DNA from 3 places in the Shewanella sp. 8A genome. Region 2 is predicted to be linked to each of the others. Evidence: predicted binding sites of a transcription regulator. Region 2 holds the regulator's gene; each other region holds the start of a gene.
The links. Region 2 encodes sigma-54, which starts transcription at its own class of promoters, with help from an activator protein. Its sites were predicted from a motif close to GTTGGCACGNNNNTNGNNT; they were not measured.

Region 1 (5,686 bases), on a different contig from region 2:
GGGAATGGGATTAAGGCTCAGTTTATAATCCACTTTGTTACTATAGGTTACCTGCTTAAGCGTAATAATCTATACCCGAATTTAAACTAGTTGCTTGATTTAAACCTAAATCGAGTTCTTCTGCCGAGAAATCATCCACATTTCCACCACTTGCACCGCCACTGTCTGCAAATCCTCCCTCACGGCGTTGTCCTTGGTCACCTTGAGAGACATGACTGTCAGCGAGCTGCATGCCTTGTTCTTGTAATAATTCACGTAAACGAGGAATCGCTTGCTCAACCACATCGCGGGTCTGTGCCTGAGCAACATGGAATTGCACTTGCGTCTGCTCACCATGAACTTGTATTTTCACTATCATGTGTCCAAGTTCGGGTGGATCTAGGCGAATTTCCGCCTGTTGAATACCTTGGCTAACCATAGTAACAAGCTGCTGTTTCATCACAGGAGAAAAGCGCTGGATCATTTCCTGCATCTGATTTTGGTTTTCAACGCCTTGACGTAAGGAAAGATGAACCTGTGGTATCTCTTGGCGTTGAATTTGCTGGTTAGCTAAAGAGTGTTGTATCGATACCGCTTTAAAATCAGCAGGCTTAAATTCTGTAACAGATTCTTCATGGCCAGTATCGAGCGAAGATAAGGCGTTTTCTTGCCGCGAATCCAGTGTGACGGCTAACTTGGCATCTTTTAACAATAATCCTGCCGAAATTTCGGCGCGTGAAGGATTGTCGTCAATAGCATTAGGCTCAACCGAAACCGCACCTAAGGCATTAAGCTCTTTAGTCGTAGAGTTTAATATCACGGCATCAGCATCGGTAACTGACACATTAGCTGTATTGACTGACGGTGACTGTCCAACCGTTGGCGCAGTCGTTTTATCAGTTGATAGGAGCCACAGATTGCTCGACTTATTGCTTAGTTCAGCCTCTTTCGCCTCTAACTTGTTAGCTTCAGAGATAGATTCCCCTTCAATCGGTAAAATGGGGGTTTCTGGCGGTTTAACCCATTTTTCAGTTCGCATCTCTGCAAGCATTGATGCATCATCTATAAGCGTATCATCGGTCGAAGCGCCAGTCTTATCCACAGTTTCAGTATTCGCCGTTGCAATCAAACCTACTGTATTAATTGACTGATTTTGTTTATTTATAATATCTTCTGGAAGTGCAGATGCTCGTTCTTGTTGAAAAACAAATGTACCCGTTTGCTCTAAAACTTGTGCATCTAATGTATCATTCGTTAAGGTAACTTCATTTGACTGTGCAAATTTCGCTAGCTCATCTAAAAAAGTTGGCTTGATAGTCTCTTCCGTTGGTAAAGCGCCATCCTCTGTTGCAGGCGCTAAGATACTAGCGGCATCTTCTGTCGTTAATTGAGCTTCAAGCGGCAAAGAGTCGCTCGGAGCGGCCGCTTTTTTCATCTCGTTTGCCATGCCTATTTGAGCAAAAATCAAGCTAATATCAGCTTCATCATCTGCACTAGTATCATCAATATCTGTTTTCTGTTTTGTCGATTTGGCAGAAACATCTAGAGAAACATTGGTGTTAGTCGAGGATGAGCTAATGGATGTCACTGAAGCCAAAGCGGCAGAAAAGTCTTCACTATTAGCATCTTGCTCCAATATTTTACTTGAGCCAGTACCATTTTTCGCACTAGATACTAATAGGATATTGTTCATTTGTTGCATAAAAGCTCCTAAACATCTGCCCAGAGGAAAAAGAGCGTGGGCAAACGTCAATTTATACGGCTTTGGCTATATCTGGCATAAATCAAGCAAATAAAATGCCAACAAATGGATATTAAAAATTCGAGTATTATTGACTGTCGGATTGGTTAATTACTTCTTACGACGGAAAAATTGCTGCGAAGCAAATTCATCCGTCATTTTTTGCTCTTTTTTGAGCTCAATGACTTGGCGCTTTTTCTCTTTATTTTCTAACAGTAGTTCCACAGCCTTACGCTTTTTTTGTTTTTCTAGCCAGTGCTGCTGACGATAGTGTTTCTGCTTCTCACCATCGGCTACAACACGATTTTGCTGAGCAATAGCCTCATCGATTTGCCGAATAAAACGATGGAATTGGTGGTAATGACTCGCACTAATGGCCTGCCCCTGCTGCGACTGCATCTGCTTCATATAATCCAAGCGATAATTGTTGAGTGCATCGAGCTGATTTTGGCGCTTTTGGCACTCAAGTTGTGCCGACTTGAGCAGCAGCGCAGCTTGTTCCTCAGCATCGAGGGCTAACTTTAATACGAGTAATAGGGGATCGGCATTCGCCATAACGGCCTCAATTATTTACATTGCGCAGCGAGTTGCCCGAGCATCATTTGACTATCAGCAAAACTAAAGGCATCACGCATGGTTTGCCGCAGAAAAGCGTTCATTGCAGGTTGTAGACGTATCGCATTATCAATACGAGGATCGCTTCCTTGTGCATAAGCGCCAATCGAAATCAGATCCTTATTCTGCTGATAAAGGGAATAGGTTTGCTTGACGCGGCGCATGGCCTCAAGATGTTCATTGGAAATCACCATTGGTGCCACACGGCTAATAGAAGCCTCAATATCAATGGCAGGATAGTGCCCAGAATCAGCAAGCGATCGTGACAGCACAATATGACCATCGAGGATAGCCCGAGAAGCATCAGCAATTGGGTCCTGTTGATCATCACCCTCGGTCAGCACAGTATAAAATGCGGTGATAGAACCTTGTCCTGGCCCGCCATTACCCGCCCGTTCAACCAGACGCGGCAATTTAGCAAATACCGACGGTGGATAGCCTTTAGTGGCTGGAGGTTCACCGACAGCCAAGGCAATCTCACGCTGCGCTTGGGCGTAACGAGTCAGACTATCCATTAATAACAACACGTTATAACCTAAATCTCGAAAATACTCGGCGATACGAGTCGAGGTTTCACAGGCGCGAAGGCGCATCAGCGGTGAAGTATCGGCGGGTGCCGCCACCACGACAGAACGCGCTCTACCCTTTTCACCTAGGATTTCTTCAATAAATTCTTTAACTTCGCGGCCACGCTCCCCTACTAACCCCACCACAATAATGTCGGCCGTGGTACCTCGGGTCATCATACCTAACAACACACTCTTACCCACACCTGAGCCCGCAAACAAGCCCATACGTTGTCCCTTGCCAACAGTTAGCATGGCATTGATGGCGCGAACGCCCACATCGAGAGGTTCGGTGATCGCACGGCGAGAAAGTGGGTTGATGGCGTTACTGTGTCTTGGCGCCTGCTGTTCGGTAGATAACGCGCCGAGACCGTCTAACGGCACACCATTACCGTCGAGCACGCGCCCTAACAGGGATAAGCCCACATTCAGACCCGCCTGCTCTCCAAGGGGAACAACCCGCGCACCGGGTAACACGCCACGCAGCTCTTCAATTGGCATGAGATATAATAATTCATCATCAAAACCAACGACTTCGGCAATTAACTCTCCAGCCATGGTCTCAATAGAACACAAACTACCGACGGGTGCTCGACAGCCGCTCGCTTCTAAGGTTAATCCGACCACGCGCACCAATTGCCCACAGGCAACGGCGCGAAATGGGGGCACTTTATTGATGCAATGATTCAGTTTACTCAGCAGTTGATGGCGGCGATTGTGCATCTTGCTCTCCATCAGCTTGCGGTTGTGCTAACAGTTCATTATCGTCCAGTGTTGATTTAGGGGCGATTTTAGCGGCATTTTCGTCATCAAGTGCAGCTTGCCGCTGTTGTTGCTGTAACGCTAAGTGAGATTGCTGATTACGCAGCGATTCAAACACGGCATCAATCCGCGAGGAAAGGGTTAAATCCACCAACGAGCGTTGGCTACTGATAATACAATCCCCCACGGTTAAGCTAGGATCGGCCTCTAATTGCCACTGATTACGGTTCAATTGGGTACTAGAATATAAGGTTTCAACCAAGGCAACATCATCAGGATGCATACGAAGGTTGACGCTTTGTTCCTTAATAGGGAGAGATTCGACCCCTAAACGCAATGCGGACAGGATTTGCTCGGGATGAGTTTTGAGTTCATGACCAATCACAGATTTCGCCAGTGCCATAGTGAGCGTCATTAAAGAATGCTCAATGTCGCCATCGAGTAATTGCAGTGGTTTTTCAAATTGGCTTAACAGCCCTTCGAAGCGGCTGACTAATGCCTTGGCTTCAGCAAGCCCAGCCTCAAGCCCTTGCTCATGACCTTGGGCTAGGCCCTCGGTATGGCCTTGCTCTAAACCTTCAAGTCTGCCCTGCTCCAGTCCTTCGGCATAACCTTGTGTCTTACCTTCGTTAAAGCCTTCTTCTTCGGCTTGAGCGCGAATATCTTCAATTTCCGCCATGGTGGGTGGCGCAATAGTTTCGGCGGCCACCGCCTTCGGCGCTTGCTGCGGCGAATAACCAAAGAGGTTTGAAATACTCACCTCTTCGGTTTGGGTCACATCGGGCAATTGCCAATGGCTAAACTCAAGCTCAGCGTCGCTGACCACCCTGTGGGACAATTTATTGTCGCTATTGTCGCTCCGATTAGAGGAACTCATCGCCACCACCGCCGCCTAACATGATTTCACCACTGTCACTTAACCGACGTGCAATTGACAGAATTTCTTTTTGGGCGATTTCCACTTCGCTGATCCGAATTGGGCCCATGGCTTCTAAATCGTCACGCAGCAATTCGGCGGCCCGTTTAGACATATTGCCTAAAATCTTATCTTTGAGCTGATCGTCTGCGCCCTTCAGCGCCTTCATCAATACATCCTGCTGCACTTCACGCAGCAAGGTTTGAATACCACGATCGTCCACATCGATAAGGTTTTCAAATACAAACATTAAGTCTTGGATTTGCTGCGCCATTTCCTCGTCGGTTTCGCGCATGGTTTCCATCAACTGACTTTCAACACCCGTATCGAGGTAGTTCATAATGTTGGCTGCCGCTTTTAGGCCGCCCATTTTCGCCGCTTGCGCACCACCTTGGCCGGCGAATTGTTTCTCCATGATGTCGTTTAATTCTTGCAATGCTGCAGGTTGCACTTCTTCAAGATTGGCGATACGCATCATTAAGTCTAAGCGGGTATTCTCAGGGAACTGGCCGAAAATTTCTGCGGCTTGATCTGGCTCTAAATACGATAAAACAATGGTTTGGATCTGTGGATGTTCGTTTTGGATGATAGTCGCGACTTGGCGCGCATCCATCCATTTGAGGGAATCCAAACCTTTGGCGCCGCTGCCCATGATAATTTGTTCAATCAAATTACCGGCTTTGTCTTCACCTAGAGCCGCCGTTAACGCCTTACGAACGAACTCTTCGCTGTTAAAGCCAATGGAAGAATACTTTTGAATATCATCGAGAAACAGCTTATGTACCCCGATGACTTTTTCCTGCCCAAAGTCTTCCATGGCCGCCATCGCCATACCGACCTTTTGCACTTGTTTAGGTTCTAAGTGCTTTAAAATAGAGGCGGCATCGGCTTCACTCAAACTTAACAGTAAAATCGCCGTTTTTTCGATGCCACTGAGATCCTTAATATTGAAACTTGAGGTTTCAGCGGCGTCTTTTGATTTATTCTCAGCCATTGTCTTGTAACCAGTTTTTCACGACTTGGGTTGAAAGCTCGGGCTCATTGGCCACAAGCGCACGGATAGCTTTAATCATATCATCATCTTTATGCAGATTAGGGATAAGAATT
Region 2 (5,686 bases):
GCTGGCACAAAAAGAAGTGCCGAGCCTTAAGATTGTCGATTTACCGCCAGAGTTAGCTATTGGCGCCGACTATGGCCTATTGGTGTTAAAGGATGCCAATAGTGCGGCCGCACCTTTAGCCAAGTTTATTTTATCCCCTGAGGGACAGGCAATTTTGAGCAGTTATGGTTTTCAGCCGCCTAAAAAATAATGTCTAATAGACTCATTAAAAATGGCGCGAAATAGCGCCATTTTTGTTGCTCGCTTTAGCAAGGCTTGGGCCAGTGCTAGTGCATTAAATATAAAGTCGCTAATCCGAGAAAGGCAAACAGACCTATTACATCGGTGACTGTGGTGAGCACCATGCCGCCCGCCAACGCCGGATCTACTTTTAAGCGCTTTAAGATCAGCGGAATACTGGCGCCTGCTAGTCCTGCGACTGTCATATTGATGAGCATCGCACCGCCAATCAGGCTGGCAAGCGCCATATCATCTTTCCAAACTAATACCGCGATAAACACTAACATCGACCACATTAAGCCATTCAAAAAGCCAATAGCTAGCTCTTTGCCTATCAGCCAGCGGGCATTACTTTGGCCAATATGGCCTAGGGCAATCCCGCGGATCACTAGGGCCAAGGTTTGGTTCCCTGCGACGCCGCCCATGCTCGGTACAATCGTCATTAAAATCGCAATCGTGGCAAACTGTTCAATAGTGCCCTCAAACATATTGCTGACAGAGGCCGCCAGCAGAGCCGCAAATAGGTTGATCGTGAGCCAGAGCGAACGGCGGAAGGTACTTTTGAGTACAGGGGCGAAGGTGTCTTCATCATCGTCCATCCCCGCCATCCCCATCATAGAGTGCTCGGCGTCTTCACGGATAACATCCACCACGTCATCGATGGTGATCCGGCCGAGCAACTTGCCCTCACTATCGACCACGGGCGCTGACACCCAGTCATGGCGCTCGAACAGTTGCGCCACTTCACTGTCGGACATGCCCACGGGAATGCTCTCGATATCGGTATCGATAATGCTGCTGATATGAGTATTGGGATCGCAGGTGAGCAGATCCGCAAGTTTGACCCCACCAAGCACGCGATCGTGTTTATCCACCACGTATAAAGTATCGGTAGTGTCGGGCAGGTTGCCCCGTTGGCGCAAATAACGCAGTACCACATCGATATTGACATCGGGTCTTAAGGTTACTGTGTCGGTGTTCATTAAGCTGCCTGCGGTCTCATCGGGATAAGAGAGCGCTTGCTCGACTCGCTGGCGGTTTTGCAGACTCATCGACTGTAATACTTGTTTATACACAGTATCTGGCAGGCTTCGCAGAATATAAGCCAGATCGTCCGTATCCATGCTGGCGGTAGCCTTGGCGACTCGCTCTGGACTCATGGTGCTGATCAGCGGGTCTTTTAACTCTTCGCTGAGTTCATCGAGAATATCCCCGAGCTGATCTTGATCGACGAGTTGCCATAACACTTGCCGAGCTTTGGGAGGTGACGATTCTAAAATCAATGCGATATCTGACGGCGCCATATTTTGTAGCATTTGCCTGACATGCACAAACATACCACTGTTGAGGGCTTGACTCAGTTGGTCGAGGCGGTGTTCGGCTTGTAAACTGTCTGAGGCTTCTACAGGCATGTTTCCTCCATGGCGGCGGTGGATGGGTTGGCGTTTAGCTATTGAGGACTTAAGCCAAAGCGCAGCAGTACATTGTAATTTAGCGCACGGGAGGGCGTCGAGTCACAAATGTGTTTTACTGGTATAAGGTGCTGAAATCAAAACCAAACAGGATACTGAATACCGGCAGGGATCATCGAGATGATACCATCAGCAGGCTTCGTCAAACTTAGCGTCGATAAGGGCACAAATGGCATTAAGTGCAGGCTCGGCATCCGGGCCTTCGGCGATGAGGGTGATGGTTTTACCCATGCCCGTCTCGAGCATGAGTAGACCCAATACACTGGCGGCAGAGGCCTGTTTTTCACCTTGGATCAGCGTAATGCTGGCATCAAACTCAGAGGCCAATACCACGAGCTTTGTGGCGGCACGGGCATGTAAGCCGAGTTTATTGCAGATGGTGACTTGGCGCTCAAGTTTTGGCATGGCTCAACTCTCGATGGCGCGCATTGACTTTATGTTTGCCATTACTAAAACGTTTAGCTAGTTGCTCGGCTACATAGACTGAGCGGTGTTGGCCACCTGTGCAACCAATCGCAATCGTCAGATAGCTACGATTATTGCGCTCTAAATGCGGCAACCAGGTTTCGAGCAAATTCTCGATTTGCCAGATGAACTTATTCACCAGTGGCTGGCGATTTAAAAACTCCGCTACGGGTTCATCTAAACCGGTGAGAGGTCTAAGCTCCGGTTCCCAATGGGGATTTGGCAAAAAGCGCACATCAAACATAAAGTCAGCTTCGGTCGGCATACCATGCTTAAAACCGAAAGACTCGAAGTTGATCACCAGTTCCTTATCGACACTGCCAAGGAGTATTTGCCGCACTTGGTCGCTGAGTTCATAGATATTCAGATTCGAGGTATCTATATAGTGATCCATCTGCTGTGACAGCGGCTCCAGCAATTTGCCTTCAAGTTTGATGGCTTCTTGCAGTGACACTCGGCTCTTAGATAAGGGATGTAAGCGCCGCGTTTCGCTATAGCGTTTTAGCAGCACTTTATCGCTGGAGTTTAAGAAGAAGCTGGTGAGTTCAGTGCCCGTAGGCAGGCTGGCAAGCTGTTTAACCAGCACTTTGTCTTGCTCTGGTAAATTGCGCACGTCAACACTGATAGCAACGAGATCGTTACTGCCTTTGAGCTGTTCAAGCAAACTGCCAATCAAAGGCAAAGGCAAATTATCGACACAATAGTAGCCGAGATCTTCAAGCACTCTAAGTGCGACCGATTTGCCTGAGCCTGAACGCCCTGACACTATGACCAGTTTCATCCAATGATTACCTGATAGAGTTCCGTTTCATCATGCGTCTTGCGCAATTGTTTTAATATTTGCTTGTCACTGAGCTTTTCAGCCATGCATGACAAGGTACTTAGGTGCTGCTGACATTGGTCGGCAGGCACGAGTAGTGCAAATAAAATATCGACGGGTTGTTTATCGATAGCATCAAAGGCTATCGGCTCCTCACATTTTATCAATATCGCTATGGGTTGTGTTATATCGGTTAATCGACCATGTGGAATGGCGATACCGTTACCTATACCTGTGCTACCCATCTTTTCGCGCGCCACGAGGCTTTCGAAGATCTCTTGAGATGAGAGGGTGGGGTACTGGGCAGCGGCTAAGTCGCTGATGAGTTCCAGTACCTTTTTCTTACTGCCCGGAGTGGCGCAGGTTGTGCACTCCGGCCGCAGTATGGTACGAAGTTCCATTGCTAGTGTTTTGTTAACTTCTCTTTGTGTTTAATAACCTGACGATCAAGTTTATCAATCAGGACGTCTATGGCAGCATACATATCTGCATGCTCTGAAGTCGCGAAGACTTCACCACCGGTGAGGTTGATTCTCGCTTCGGCAATCTGTTGCATTTTCTCAACATTGAGCACAACGTGCACATTATTGATCTGTTCGAAATGACGTTCAAGTTTTGAAAACTTTTCCTCAACATATGCCCGTAACGATTCAGTAATCTCGATATGGTGTCCACTTAGGTTTATTTGCATAGAAACGTCCTCCGATACTCACAATAGGCTATAAACTTTTACGCTGATTGGAAGGGGGAATAAGCATCGCTTCTCGGTACTTCGCAATGGTTCTGCGCGCAACGTTAATTCCCTGTTCTGCCAGAAGTTGAGCCATCTTGCTGTCGCTTAATGGTTTTTTCTGGTTTTCCGCTGCAACCAGTTTCTTAATGAAAGCTCTGATTGCTGTGGATGAGCACTCACCGCCATCATCCGTCCCGACGTGGCTTGAGAAGAAATATTTTAGTTCAAAAAGTCCTTTTGGGGTATGCATGTATTTTTGTGTGGTCACCCGTGAAATGGTGGACTCATGCATCTCTACCGCCTCGGCGATATCGTTTAGGACCATAGGTTTCATGGCTTCTTCACCATATTCGAAGAAACCCTGTTGGTATTGCACTATGCAGTTTGCTACCTTGAGCAGTGTTTCGTTGCGGCTTTCAAGGCTTTTGATAAACCATTTAGCCTCTTGCAGATGGCCACGAATAAATTGGCTATCAGCTTGATTTTTTGAACTTCGGGCCATTGCTGCATATTGCTGATTTACGTTGATTTTTGGCATGCAGTCAGGGTTTAATTCGACCACCCAACGGCCGTTTTTCTTCGACACCGATACATCGGGGATCACATATTCTTCATCGACAGGGGTGATGAGTAAACCGGGGCGAGGATTCAAGGTTTGGATCAGCGCAATACTGTCCCTTAACTCGTCCTCTTTCAGTTTGGTCTTACGCATTAACAGCCTAAAGTCGCGAGCGGCGATCAGATCTAAATGATCTTTGATCAGCATGCGGGCGTTTTCGATGTGAGGGGTATCAGGCGAAAAATGAGATAGCTGGATCAGTAAACATTCGCTTAAATCCCTTGCCGCGACACCAACGGGGTCGAAATGTTGAATACGCTTGAGCACGGCTTCAACTTCGTCGAGTTCAATCTCGGGATTGCCCATGGCTTCGAGGATATCTTCAGTGCTTTGAGTGAGATAACCTTGATCGTCAATGGCATCAATAATCGCGGTGGCAATGGCTAAATCGGTTTCAGAGAAGGGTGTGAGGTTTTTTTGCCATTCTAAATGTTCGTACAACCCCTCGCTAGTTTCCCCTTGGAAGGGCATGTCATCTTCACGGCTGGCGCCAGAACCTGAGTTTGGCGATGCGGTAAATACTTCATCCCAAGTGGTATCCATGGGTAACTCTTCGGGCAGAGATTCTTTGGTCAGCGACTCGGCAATGTCCACGGTGGAATTATCTTGTTCCTGTGGCTGGGCAGTCGTTTCGCTAAAGTCGGTATCGGCGATATCTTGCTTACGTTCGCTAGGCGCGTCAAATTGCTCCTCTTCCAGCTCGAGAAGAGGATTAGAGTCTAAGGCTTGCTGGATTTCTTGTTGCAGTTCCAATGACGACAGTTGCAGCAGGCGAATGGCCTGCTGAAGTTGTGGCGTCATGGTTAACTGTTGACCCAGTTTGAGCTGGAGTGACGCTTTCATGTTACCGCTGATCCCTAGGTTATTATTGTGAGTTTAGGTCGCTTGATATCATATGGATGGAGCCTAGCGCTCTCAAATTCAAGGCTTATTAGCTTTGTTTTAGTAACTATAGCCTGAATTGTTCACCTAAGTACACAGCCCTAACTTGCTGATTGTCTAAGATCTCTGCGGGTGTGCCCTCGGCAATAAGATTACCGTGACTCACAATGTAAGCATGTTCACAGACGTCTAAGGTCTCGCGCACATTGTGGTCTGTGATAAGTACTCCAAGGCCTCGGCTCTTAAGCTGCTCGATAATTTTCTTGATATCGATAACGGAGATCGGATCAACGCCCGCAAAGGGCTCATCAAGCAGAATAAACTTGGGGTTGGCCGCTAAGGCGCGGGCAATTTCGACGCGGCGACGTTCACCGCCCGATAAGGACATGCCTTGGCTGTCACGAATATGGGTGATATGGAACTCTTCTAGCAGTTGCTCTAGTGCTTCTTCGCGCTGGTCACTATTGAGCTCTTTA
Region 3 (5,686 bases), on a different contig from region 2:
TTGCGGCCACACTGCCGCCAACGAGTTCCTTATCACTGTCTGCAAGATAATATTGTTCAAGAAAATCAATCGCGGGAATGGTATCTGTGCCCGTAAAACTGAGTAGATGGGCGGCGCCGCTCATTACCGCAGCCTCTGCACCATACATGCCGCGGAAACTAAAATCATGGCCCTGCCAATCAACAAAACCTATGTTGCCATCGGTTTCTAGCGCGTAAGTCTCAAATATTTTGCGGTATTGCAGCGCGGTAGTGGCGCTAGTACACATTCCCCACACATTCGCGGAAAGAATGGTTTCGAGATAATTAGTCAACCAAAAGAACCGCTCATCGGTATTGTACAAAACCAAGCAAGGCACTTTTAAGGGATATACTGAACCTTCCGGCAATGCCATGATTTTAATGGGTAAATAGCCTAAATCATGTAACGCCTCAATATGCTGAGTACCGACATTATTTGGCCCAAGATAGTTATTAATGCGGCGGGAGAATTGGCGAATCACTTGCTCTTTGGGCTGTTGAAAGAAATCACGGTTCCAACTGTCAATTAAGTAATGCTTGATAAAATATTGCAGACCAAAAAATACCATCTGCTCAGTATAACCACGACGGGATTTACGGGCGGTCAAGTTACTAAAAATCACTTGAGTATTATCAGGATATTGACGACGGTGGTCGACTTTGTAGCCATCAATGGCGGTAACGGGATTCAAGTACATCATATTTTCCTTAATGATTCATAAAACGCAAAACAGCATGGCAATGACAGAACTCGCTCGAAATATGTGTGGGGACACCTAAACTATCGGTACAAAATAATCTGTCTATGCCCGCCTCACGCAGAGCCGATTCGCTGGCCTTATCTTCATAATGTGACACAATCAAAATGACGCTTTGGGCCCCCTTTTGCTTTAACTTGATGGCAAGTTCGATAAAGGTTCTGCCACCAGCACAAATATCATCGACGATTAAGCAGGTTTTACCCGATAAATCATCACAAAACACTTCAGTAGCGATAATATGACCATTGACCACATCACGATGTTTATCGGCCCTGATCACCGGCATTCCCTGTAACGCCTTAGCTAAGCCGAATACTTTCTTATTCGCCCCCGCATCAGGCGAAACTAACACTAGATCACCGGTCAATTGAGCTGCAATCGCGGCGACAAAGCTGTGGTTGTCAATAACTTGCACTCGGTCTAATAATGCCGCGGTGACATCGCTGTGCGGGTCAAAAATACTGACTGAAGCATATTGCTGCTGATTAATCAGGCTGGCATAGACTTTTACCGATAAGGCCTCGCCCACATTACAGACTCTATCTTGGCGGGCGCCCGGCATATAAGGCAGTAACAGATCGATCTGCTCTGCACCGCTGCGGCGTAATGCATCAGTTAACAATAAGAGTTGCATGATGGATTGATCGCCACGATAACCGAAAAAAACTGTGACGCGTTTCGCTGGAGGAACCCGCAGTTGAACATGATTCTCCCCCGCACCAAATTGAAATAAACGGTAATTAGCCTCATCGCTAGCGGCGGGAAGTCGATAAAAATCAGCTTGCTGATGTGGTGAGTTAACTGTGCCTTGATGCATTTGAATACCTAGAGACATATTCACCTCCTGTCTGTGCAAGATCGCTGTGATATACAGCAATCTTGTTGTCTGCAAGCAATAGTGTCTTATAGACACTAATATGTAAAGTTGATTTTTAGACTATTTTTTATCGGATAATACTAAGGAATATACCTAAATTGCATATATTGTCCTTAAGACACTAAGTGCAATTTAGCTATGATAATGGGGAAATGGATATCGAAAAGTAAAGAATGGACGTATTACGACAACATCGACGGCTACATAAACCCTGATAACTCAAGCTAACTGTATGTACCGTATAATCTGTCACTATTATTGCTATGGGCAACCACTTTAAGCGGCAAACACTTTGACTAACATTCTAGATTTCTTAAGAATCGATACGATGCCGTATCCGACTTCAAACGGTATAAATTGGCTGGACGGCCACGTTCAGTACGTTTTAAGCCCGTATCAATCAATAAATCGGCCTGCTCAACCCGTCGACGGAACGATTTACCTTGGATAGGCTTACCCAGTAATACTTCATGCACATGTTGCAGCTCTGGCAAGGTAAAAGGTTCAGCCAGCGCAAAGCCTGGCACTAAAGAATATAAGGCTTTCTGAGTTAAACGTTCCCGCGCTTGCTCAATTAATTGCAGATGATCAAACGCCAAGGGCATCTGTAACACATCCTCTAATGGCCACCACTTAACATCACTCACTGAATCAATCTGGGTTTCGCAGGCTTGATAACTCATCAACGCGGTATAACACACGGTCACCGACCAGCCTCTCACGTCGCGGTGACTATTACCGACAGTGCAAAGCTGCTCAATATAAGGTGGCACTACCGCCGTTTTTTCCTGCAATTTGCGTAACGCCGCTTCCTCTAGGGATTGATCGGAATGTTCATCGATAAATCCTCCGGGTAATCCCCAAAAACCTAAAAAGGGATGATTTGAGCGTTGTACTAAGAGTACTTTAAGTTGCTGATCATGATAGGTAAACAATACGGCATCAACCGTCAGTAGCTGAGCCTTAAAAGCCTTAGGATCGTAATTGGCGAGATATTCCGCTTCAGTCATGAGTATTTTCCATCGTTTGACGTCGTAAGCTTAACTTAGAGATTACGTCGCTTCAAACATATTATGTCTTAGCGTCACTAAGTAAATCATCTGCTCTATAGGGTCGTACGACTTTTACCAAATTTACGCAAATAACGTGGCAACATGGTTTCATTTCCAAGCAAACCACCTTGATGGATATACATCACAGGGCTTGCGCCCCACTGCGGTAAATATTTTTCTAACACCATAAAACCTAAGGGATCGTAGAGTAATTCAAATTGAATACCTGAGGCGCAAATCCGCTGCCACATGGTATAAAACTCAGGATAGAGTTTACCAAAGTGGTATTTCTTCCCCACATTCAAAATCTGTGGATGCTCAGCAGCGTTAGGATTTAACTCATAAAACTGCTGCGCTAAATACTCATCGCCGCCCACCACTGCGCAGGTAAGCACTCGAATGTGACTTTGCTTACGCACAAAATATTGGTTTAAAAATAATGCCGTGGTTCCCGTTCCCGCGGGTAAAAACACTTTCAGTTCAGTCAGTCCCTGTTGCATTGCCCACGTTTCAATTTCAACGGCTAACAGACTGACACCATACTCCGCATACTGACAGCGCCCGCCTTCCGGAATAAATATAGCGTCAGGCTCCGCAGCCAAAACTTGATGCTCAATATAGTCATGGCAAGTCCACTTAGACTCACGCTGAAGAAAAGGATTAGCTGCTATCAGGCTTGATAAATCAATAACCTGTGTACCATTGGCGATAGCTGCGGCATAGTTCCCTGTCGGTAAAGTCAGTACGTGGCTAGCAATATGGTCCACATAAAAATCACACTGCCAGCCTTTGAGTTTGGCGAGCGCCGACAGCGAATACAGAGAATTAGCCTGTGCGGAGCCATGACCTATCACCTTAGTCACACCAGCAAAATCATGATCTAGAAAATAGGCAAACTTACGCGCCTTATTACCACTAAAAGCAGGATGTAATAAATCATCTCTTTTAAGAAAGATCTCTCTGCCTGCAAAAGAAAATGATTCGACGGGACTATTAGCTAGCATTTATTTACTCAAGGGGAGATAAGGTGTTTAGTGTAACGCGGGCTTGGTTAAATTCTTCCTAAGAATTAAGGAAATTCACGAAATATTAGCTTAACTCACAATCCGTAGAGGTATAAACTATAATATACCATTGATTATTAATGAAAAAACTTTTGGCATAATTCTCGCTTATGACATTTAAGCATCAATTAATAATTTCGAGTGTGGATGTTGTTTCTGTCGCACAGATTTTGGATTCGATAAGGAGTTTTCAATGTCATTATTACGGTTAATTTTCAATATTGCTTGGTTTGTCCTTGGTGGATTTGTGATGGGCCTAGCCTGGTGGCTTGCGGGGATTTTGTGTTTTATCAGTATTATCGGTATTCCCTTTGGTCGCGCCTGCTTTGTGATTGGTGAATTGACCTTCTGGCCCTTTGGACAAGAACAAATGAATCGCCGTCATTTAACTGGCCGTGAAGATTTAGGAACAGGTGCCTTTGGCATGGTGGGCAATATCATTTGGTTCTTACTGTTTGGGATTTGGTTGGCTATTGGTCATTTGGCCCATGCTCTTGCCTGCTTTGTGACGATTATCGGTATCCCTTTCGGGATCCAACATCTTAAGCTGGCGCTGTTAAGCCTAACGCCGATTGGGCAAACCATAGTAGCGAAAGCGTAATAACCATGATCGTCAAGGTGTAAGGCATATTACTCAGCACTACTCAGCATAGGTGGGTAGTGCTGATGCATAGTTCGGCAGCGATTGCACTAATTCTGCTATTCATTGAGTAAATCAGTGCTATCAGCAAACTGATCACCCGCATCCTGCTCCGGTGAGCAGATGATTTCAAAGAGATAATGCGCCAGTTTAGCTGACGCATCTATGGTGATGTCATAACCACAATAGGCCAACACAACTAAGTCGACCTTAAAATATTGTACCAATGCCCTGCTGGTTTGGATCTTGACTAACCCATCGCGATCACCCGACAAAATACTCACTGGCACACACAAACATGCTGAGCAGTGATAACGAAATGCCGCCCACAACTGATTACTCGCAGTGTTAGACAAAAATGATGACAAAACTTGCCATCTCACAGCTTTGGTTAGGTGCAAAATAGCATTACTGACTTAAAGCTTCTGGCTGAAATAACAAATCGCCCATAATGCTATCAATATCGAGCTTCGCTAAACCTTGATCAAAAATATCCCGCCAACGCCGCCCCTCTTCTGTATTACGAAACGCGACATAAAGTTGTTTATTGGCAATCAGTTGTCGATTGACCTGTAACTTATCTGCGAGCGGCTGAAGGTGGGGTTGTTTAAGTAGATAATGCAGCACATTAATATCAATCACAGCGCCGTCAATACGACCAGCCGCCACCTTTTTGATATTTTGCTCATCGGATGTTGCCGCTTCAACAGGTTGACTCCCTGAAGCAATCATTACATCCAGCGAGTCGGTATTCACATAATCCTGCACAATACCTAAAGTATAACGATTCAAATCGGCTAAATGATGCCAACTAATGGGACGGGATTTTTGCTCAACAATACCTAATGGGCCAATACCAATCGGTTTAGAAAAAATAAACTTATCGGTTTCAAAATAATATTCTGGAAAATAGCCAATGTAGTCAGAGCCCGGCATAACGGCTAATTTAATCGCGCGGCTCCAAGGGTAAAAATCCACGATAAGTTGTTGTTCCATTTGCTCAAACGCCGCCTTAGCCACCGCAACACTCGCGCCTTGGTGCTGGAGTTGATAGCCGGAATACGGCGGCCAAAGTAATGACGTTAGCTTCAGCGTGTCAGCAAATGTCGTATTTGCCACGGTTAATAGGCAACTAAACATCAGTGGGCACCAGCGGATCATAATGCCTCCATCAAAGACTCATCTATTAATCGCTAAAAAAACAAATAGCTCATCGGTTTAACTCTATTCAGTATAATCAGCCATACCTATAGGTACAGCGAATATTTGTTA

Region 1: the regulator sigma-54 is predicted to act here: its motif matches at 1,766-1,784, upstream of M0413_RS17470 (flagellar hook-length control protein FliK).
Region 3: the regulator sigma-54 is predicted to act here: its motif matches at 3,866-3,884, upstream of M0413_RS22120 (YccF domain-containing protein).

The regions. Positions count from the first base shown of each region.
Region 1 is NZ_JAMDJP010000027.1:6,451-12,136, reverse strand. It holds gene M0413_RS17470 (flagellar hook-length control protein FliK) at 56-1,681, opposite strand; gene fliJ (flagellar export protein FliJ) at 1,832-2,275, opposite strand; gene fliI (flagellar protein export ATPase FliI) at 2,287-3,624, opposite strand; gene fliH (flagellar assembly protein FliH) at 3,593-4,540, opposite strand; gene fliG (flagellar motor switch protein FliG) at 4,527-5,573, opposite strand; gene fliF (flagellar basal-body MS-ring/collar protein FliF) at 5,566-5,686, opposite strand, start outside.
Region 2 is NZ_JAMDJP010000021.1:3,296-8,981, forward strand. It holds gene M0413_RS15580 (molybdate ABC transporter substrate-binding protein) at 1-190, shown strand, start outside; gene mgtE (magnesium transporter) at 267-1,631, opposite strand; gene M0413_RS15590 (HPr family phosphocarrier protein) at 1,821-2,096, opposite strand; gene rapZ (RNase adapter RapZ) at 2,083-2,937, opposite strand; gene ptsN (PTS IIA-like nitrogen regulatory protein PtsN) at 2,934-3,377, opposite strand; gene hpf (ribosome hibernation promoting factor) at 3,380-3,667, opposite strand; gene M0413_RS15610 (RNA polymerase factor sigma-54) at 3,696-5,171, opposite strand; gene lptB (LPS export ABC transporter ATP-binding protein) at 5,278-5,686, opposite strand, start outside.
Region 3 is NZ_JAMDJP010000054.1:10,213-15,898, forward strand. It holds gene M0413_RS22100 (nicotinate phosphoribosyltransferase) at 1-721, opposite strand, end outside; gene prs (ribose-phosphate diphosphokinase) at 729-1,616, opposite strand; gene M0413_RS22110 (NrtR DNA-binding winged helix domain-containing protein) at 1,955-2,668, opposite strand; gene M0413_RS22115 (1-aminocyclopropane-1-carboxylate deaminase/D-cysteine desulfhydrase) at 2,764-3,714, opposite strand; gene M0413_RS22120 (YccF domain-containing protein) at 3,968-4,375, shown strand; gene M0413_RS22125 (hypothetical protein) at 4,474-4,704, opposite strand; gene M0413_RS22130 (substrate-binding periplasmic protein) at 4,823-5,575, opposite strand.